Regions from separate parts of the Oryzihumus sp. JJN4-3R genome, predicted to be linked through region 1. Evidence: predicted binding sites of a transcription regulator. Region 1 holds the regulator's gene; each other region holds the start of a gene.

Region 1 (2,259 bases):
CGGCTCGGACGAGCTCAAGCCCGACGTGGTGTTCTTCGGCGAGTCGGTGCCCAAACCCCTGGTGGCGCAGTGCTTTGCCGAGGTCGAAGCGAGCGACGGGCTGGTCGTGCTCGGCTCGTCGTTGCAGGTGATGAGCGGCTACCGGTTCGTCCGGCGCGCCGCCGCGTGCGGCCTCCCCGTGGCGATCGTGACCCGGGGTCACAGCCGGGGCGACGGTGAGGCGACGATCCGGCTCGACGCGGCCCTGGGGGCGACCCTCACCGAGCTTGCCGGCCGGGTCGGGGTCAGCCGGTATCGCGCCCCCTCGCCGTCCTGAGGCGGGTTCTCCTACCGTAGGCCGTGCCGCATTCGTGTGCCGCGCCGGATCGATGTGGCGCGGCGCGAGCGCGCCACACGGATGCCCGACGGCACCAGTGGGGCGCGCTGGCGACCTGGGATCTCAGGCCTGGACCGGCACCGGGTGGATCTCGGCGGCCGGGTGGCCGGTCCGCTCGTGGATCCTGCGCACCGCATCGGCCGAGGGGGCCTCGGACAGGCAGTAGACCATGCCGCTCTCGGGGTCGGCCCACGCGTGCTTGAAGTGCACGCCTTCCTCGCCCTCGATGGCCAGGTCAGCGTTGTGTGCCTCGGCCAAGGCCTCCGGGCTGATCCCCTTCATCCCGGTGTGGACGTCCATGAACTCGGGCATGTCTCTACCTCTCGTGACGGGTGGCTGGGGTGCCGATGCGAGGCTAGGCATGCGTGGGGTCAGAGCCGTCGGCTGTTTGGCCTACGTCGTCGCCCGCGCTGGATCTGGTCTCAGAGTGCGCGACCGCGGGCACGCTGGAGCGTCGCGACCGTCGGACAAAGCCGGGGCCGAGCGAAGGCAGGTCGCGACGGTGCCTCTATGCAGCGGTGGCCGGCCCCGAAGGGCCGGCCACACGGCATACAGGTGGAGGGGTTGACCCCTCGGAGGTCAGACCCGGCGCAGGACCGCGGTGACCTTGCCCAGGATGGTGGCCTCGTCGCCGTCGATCGGCTGGTAGGCCTCGTTGTGCGGCATCAGCCAGACGTGGCCGTCCTTGCGCTTGAACGTCTTGACCGTGGCCTCGTTGTCGAGCATGGCTGCGACGATGTCGCCGTTCTCGGCGTTGGGCTGCTGGCGCACGACGACCCAGTCGCCGTCGCAGATCGCGACGTCGACCATCGAGTCACCGACGACCTTGAGCAGGAAGAGCTGGCCCTCGCCGACGATCTGCTTGGGCATCGGGAAGACGTCCTCGACGACCTGCTCGGCCAGGATCGGCCCACCGGCGGCGATGCGGCCGACGACCGGGACGTAGGACGCGGCGGGGTGCGCATCGCCGCTGCCGGTGGCGTCGACGGTGCCCTCGCGCTGGTCGCCGGCGCGGTAGCCCTTGTCCTCGGCGCCGGTGTCAGGGGAGACGACCTCGATGGCGCGGGGGCGGTTGGGGTCGCGGCGCAGGTAGCCCTTGCGCTCGAGCATGGACAGCTGGTGCGCGACGCTGCTGGGGCTGGCCAGCCCGACGGCCTCGCCGATCTCGCGCAGGCTGGGTGGGTAGCCGCGACGGTCCACGGAGTTGCGGATGATCTCGAGGACGCGCCGTTGCCGCGCGGTCAGGGTGTCGCCCTTGTCGCGGTCGGGCATCTCGTGGATCTCGGCCATCTCATCCCCTTGTCCGGCACCTGTGGGTGGTCTGTCAGAGGTCGGTGTTTTGCTCCCTGACATGAACGAAGCGTAGTGGGGTCGAACACAAATTTCAAACGTTTGTTCGACCAATCACTTCCCATTCGTCCGATGCTCGTGCTACAAATCCGTACAGACGTTCTATCGAACACAGTTCCACGTTCAGCCGACCGACCCGCTTGATGTCATGGAGGACACGATGAGCGCAGCAGTTGCCTGGGACCTGGCCCCCACTTCGACCCGTCCCCAGCTCCGCCTGGTGCCTACGGGTGACCAGGTGGACTGCCGCCCCGCGCCGCGGCTCCGCCTCACCCGTCGCGGCCGCCTGTCGATCACCATGACCGTGCTCGGCGTGCTGAGCTGGGTGGCGTTCCTGCTCGCCCCCGGCCCGTCCGTGCCCACGGTGACGATCGACCACGCCGTGACCGTCTCGGCCGGGCAGACCCTGTCCGAGGTGGCGGCCACCCAGCTGCCCAAGCTCCCGATCCGCGAGGGCATCGTGCAGATCCAGCTGGCCAACAACCTGAGCACGAGCGACGTCCACGCCGGCCAGAGCCTGCTCATCCCGCGGG
Region 2 (2,259 bases), 540 kb from region 1:
ACCGCCAGGTCGACACCGAGCACGGGGGTGATGCCCGCCCCGGCGCAGGCCTGGACGAAGCGCACCGCGCCGTAGAGGCCGTCGCGGTCGGTGAGCGCGAGCGCGGGCTGCCCCCACGCGGCGGCACGCTCGACCAGCGCCGCCGGGGTCGAGGCGCCGTGGCGCAGCGAGAACCCGGAGGCGACGTGCAGGTGGACGAACGCATCGGTCACGGTCGCCCTGCCGGCGTGACGAGCGCGGGGAGGGTGACGGCGACGGGGAGGCCGAGCGCAGCCTGCACCAGCCCCAGGAAGACCTCGGCCTGGCGCAGCAGGTCATCGGCCTCCCGGGTGGACAGGACCACGCTGCCGCGCTCGACGGCGGCCCGGCGCCGGGCCGAGGCCTCGAAGAAGACCGCCCACTCGGTCAGCTCGGGGGCGATGTCGGGGAGCACCTCCCAGACGCTGCGGGGCCGCGAGCGCCGGGTGGGCCGGCTCCGTGCGGCCAGCAGGGCGGCCGCCGCCCGCAGCGCGGCGAGGTGGGCCTCGACGTAGCGCTCGTCGACGCTGCCGGTGCGGCAGGCGTCGAGCAGGCTGGCCCGGGAGCGGTCGAGCAGGTCGAGCGCGGTCGTGGCCATCGGCGCCCGGACGGCCGACGCCCCCCCGCGCACGGCGCCGCCCTTGGCGGCCCCCGTGGCCGTGCGCCGGGGCGCGCCCGGGGTGGTGGACCTGGTCGAGGTGGTCATCTCTGGTGTCCTCTCTGGCGCGGGGGGGGTCAGTCGGCGACGCGGACGAGGCGCCACACCGGCGCCCGGCCGTCGCGGGCCAGGTCGTAGACACCGGTGCCGAGCATCCGGCCCGGACTGGCCGCCACCCGCCACACGTCCTGCTCGAGGTCCACGGAGCCCAGCGGCTCGCCCTCGCGCGGGTCGAGCGCGTCGCGCCACCAGGCGCGGCGCTCCTGCCAGTGGCCGATGACGTCCCGGACGACGTAGAGGCGGCCCCGCCAGACGAACGCCGTCGGCCGCAGTGCCGACCCGGCATCCCCGACCGCGCCGCCGGCACCGTCCGGGCCGGCCGAACCAGCCGCACCGAGGCCGGCCATGGCGACGGCACCGGCCTCGCGGACCTCCACGGGCTCCTCGTAGCGTCGGACCATGGCCCACTCCTTGCCGTGACACCCCGGACCTCGTGCTGCGCGCCGGCCCGCGGACGGCGGGGTCGAGGCGCCCCCGCGGGCCGGTGTGCAGTGACCGAACAGCCGGCGCACGGCGGGTGTTTCGTACGCCTGTTCGATAGAACAAATGTACACCCGGGCTCCGACAGGACGTCAACCAGCGGACACCCCCTTCCCCACCGCTGCCGGCGTGGCTAGCGTTCGGCCATGACGAACGCGCCGGTCGCGGCGACGGGGTCCGTGCTGGACCACCCCGCGGTCAAGCGCGTGGCCACCGCCCTGAGCGCCTTCGGCGTCCGCGGCCAGATCACCGTCCTCGACGACGCCGCGCGCACCGCCCGGCAGGCTGCCGTCGCCCTCGGCGTCGACCCGGCCCAGATCGCCAACTCCCTGGTCTTCCGCGGGCACCAGCCCGGCGGGGCGGTGGAGTCGCTGCTCGTGCTCACCTCCGGCGCCCACCGCGTCGACACGGTCAAGGTGGCCGACCTCATCGGCCTGGAGGCGGTCAGCCGCGCCGACCCCGAGTTCGTCCTTGAGCGCACCGGCTTCGCCATCGGCGGCGTCCCGCCCCTGGCCCACCTGCACCCGCCGGCCACCCTGGTCGACGTCTCGCTCGCCCGCTACGACCGCGTCTGGGCGGCGGCCGGCCACCCCCACGCCGTCTTCCCCACCTCCTACGACGAGCTGCTCAGGATCACCGGCGGCCAGCCCGCCGAGGTCGCCTGACCGCGCCGGCACCAGCCGGCGCGCACGTGGCGGCCGAGTCACCGACACCCCGGGCCCACCCCGTCAGGTACTCACCCACCCCCGGTCGCATCTGAGTACCTGTACGGATAGGCGCCCCTCGCGGACCCCCGACAGGATGGGGCCCGCGCACAAGGGGGAGCGCACGATGGGCACGAGGACCGGCTGCGGGTCTGGGGAGGGGCACACCTGCGGCCGGGCTCGTGCCCTTGTGCATGCCATGGCAGGCTCGCCCCGACACCGGCCCGCGCCGCCCCGCGGCACGCCCGAGCCACCTGAACCCCCCTGACGCCCCATCGCGACAACCCAACGCAACCACCCCACCGCGGCACAGCGCGCGTCACCCCGCCGAGGAGAGCA
Region 3 (2,259 bases), 320 kb from region 1:
TCTCCCCCTTGCCGCCCAGGACCATCGGGATGATCGCGGCATCGCAGGCGATCCGGCGCACCGTCTCCGGCGCGATCAGGGCCCCGCTGCCCAGCACCGTCCCGGCCCCGGTGCCGAGCGTGGTCGCCGCGCCGCAGGCGTCCCTGAGCTGCTGGTAGTCCATGGTCAGGAACAGCAACGCCTTCGCCTGCGCCGGCACCCCCTCCGCCGCGGCGGTCGACCGCCGGCACACCGCCACCAGCGCGTCACCACGCCGCTGGTCCGAGCTCCGCAAGTCGCTGACCCCCTCGGCCGGTTGCGGGGCGGACAGCGGCCCGATCGCTGCCTCCAGCACGCTCGCCCCCTCGGGGTCCAGGCGCAGCAGGTACTCCACCATCCCGTCATCGGCCCGCCCCGCCGACAGGGACACCCCGTGCTTGAGCCGGTCCTGCCGCACCTGGAACTCACCGTCGCGGCCGTACTGGGCGATGATCCGCTCCCGCAACCCCCGCACCCCAGACGGGCCTTCGGAGGCCGCCAACGTCAGGAAGCCCTCCCACACCGTGGGAACCGCCTCACGCGTCAACCGGGGCGCGAGCCTGTGCAGCTCACCCAACGCCACCGCCGCCCCATGCACCCCGACCTCCCCCGACAGCACGCAGCGCCGCAACTCCTGCACCGACCCGTGGTCGATCACCTGACCCGCCCGCACCGGCCGCCCGGTGCACGCCGTCGCCACGCTCACCAGGTCCCTGACCCCACCCGAGCGGTACGACGGCGCCCACTCCAGCACCCACGCCCCCGCCGACGCGTGCGAACAGGTCACCTCACCCCGCTCGATCGCCTCGGCCAGCACCGCAACCTTGGCCGCCTCCACCCGACGCGCCAACGCATCCAGGCGAGCGAACGCCGGCCCAAGATCCGACCCCACGCACTCGTGCAGGACCTCCTCGACCCCGGCCAGCGCCGACTCCGCCCCGGCCACAGCATCGAACCGCGCGGCCAACGCGGCGGGCACGCCTTCCCCGTGCACGGCATGCGACGCGGGTGCAGGCACGCCGGCGGAACCGCTGGCCGCGGCCCCCTGCTGACGGTCCCCCTGCTTCATGATTCGAACATATATTCGACCACCGACAGGCCTCCCCGCGTACCGAGGCGAAGGCCCTGCGCACCGGACGGCGCAACCATGGATGGACCCGGCCGGCCCCGGGGTCGCTTGCCCCAGTGCCAGCCACCCCTCGGCGCCCTCGTCAGGGCCGAGCACCGCCTCCCTGGCCCGACCGATGGCGCGGGGTCACCGGGTGGCCGTGGGGCGGCCGAGGCTTGGCAGTCTTGGCCTGGCCGTGCGGCACCTTCTTCGGCTTCAGCCCGCGGGGAGGCACGGGAGACGGCTTCAGGCCGCCGGGCGGGTGCAGCCGCGCGGCGGCGCCGGCCCCGGCGCAGGCGGAGGCCACGCGCTTGCACTTCGTCGGATCCGGTGTTGGCACCGGGGTGACCACCGAACCGCTGCCGGCTGCCCGGGTGCTCGACACGGGAGGAGCTGCAGGAACGGTGCCCGGCACCGGCGACGACCGCTGCGTCGCCGGTGAGCCGGCCGGCTGCACGAGGACCGGCAGCGGTGTCGGTGTGGCGGGGCCGGGCACCGGCGGCGTCGGGAGCTGCTGGCCCCATGGGTCGACCCGCCCCTGGCCGGGTGTCGGGTCGCCCGAGGGCGAGGGCGAGAGCGAGGGCGACGGCGCGGCACCCGCGATCCCCCGCACCCCACCGGCAGAGGGCGGATCGCCCTGGTGGGCCGCCACGGCGAACGCGCCTGCGACGACGGCACACGCGGTCCCCAGCACGACCACCCTGGCGGCGACCGCGCCCCAGGACCGCGACCTCCCGTCGGCCTCGCTGGCCCCGCCGGACCGACCTCCCTCGGCCACCCCTTCCCCGCCAGCAGCTCCGCCGGCCGCGCCGTCCCCAGGTGCGCCCTCCCGGGGCCTGGCATGCGCCGTACCGGCCTCCAGAGCCGCGGACTCCGGGTCCGCGGACTCCGGGTCCGCGGACTCCGGATCCGCCTCCCACCCGGGGATCCACCAGCTGTCCGGGTCCGGCGGGCCGGAGACCGCTGCGTCCTGGGGCTCGGGTGTCATGGTGCGTTCCGTTCTGGGCTGCTGGTGAGCACTTCCCCCCACCTCCCACGCGGCGTGACGACGCCGCCACCGACGCTAACGAGGGCGCCGCACCGACCGCTCAGGCAAATGGGCGAGGCCGCACCTGCGTCGTCGACCTCCGGAC

The links. The regulator LexA, encoded in region 1, represses DNA repair genes until DNA is damaged. The targets are predictions, from matches to a motif close to TCGAACANNTGTTCGA.
Region 2: a site for LexA is predicted at 1,259-1,274, ahead of AC3ANM_RS02565 (YbaK/EbsC family protein). Genes of this name have one in related genera too.
Region 3: a site for LexA is predicted at 1,091-1,106, ahead of AC3ANM_RS03605 (HNH endonuclease signature motif containing protein). Genes of this name have one in related genera too.

What each region holds. Positions count from the first base shown of each region.
Region 1 covers NZ_CM173229.1:1,115,447-1,117,705, reverse strand. The annotation lists gene AC3ANM_RS04970 (NAD-dependent protein deacetylase) at 1-316, shown strand, start outside; gene AC3ANM_RS04965 (SCO4226 family nickel-binding protein) at 440-688, opposite strand; gene lexA (transcriptional repressor LexA) at 956-1,666, opposite strand; gene AC3ANM_RS04955 (LysM peptidoglycan-binding domain-containing protein) at 1,887-2,259, shown strand, end outside.
Region 2 covers NZ_CM173229.1:578,961-581,219, forward strand. The annotation lists gene AC3ANM_RS02550 (DNA polymerase III subunit alpha) at 1-212, opposite strand, end outside; gene AC3ANM_RS02555 (SAV_6107 family HEPN domain-containing protein) at 209-724, opposite strand; gene AC3ANM_RS02560 (DUF6504 family protein) at 754-1,137, opposite strand; gene AC3ANM_RS02565 (YbaK/EbsC family protein) at 1,363-1,881, shown strand; gene AC3ANM_RS02570 (DUF4126 domain-containing protein) at 2,115-2,259, shown strand, end outside.
Region 3 covers NZ_CM173229.1:791,935-794,193, forward strand. The annotation lists gene AC3ANM_RS03605 (HNH endonuclease signature motif containing protein) at 1-1,087, opposite strand, end outside.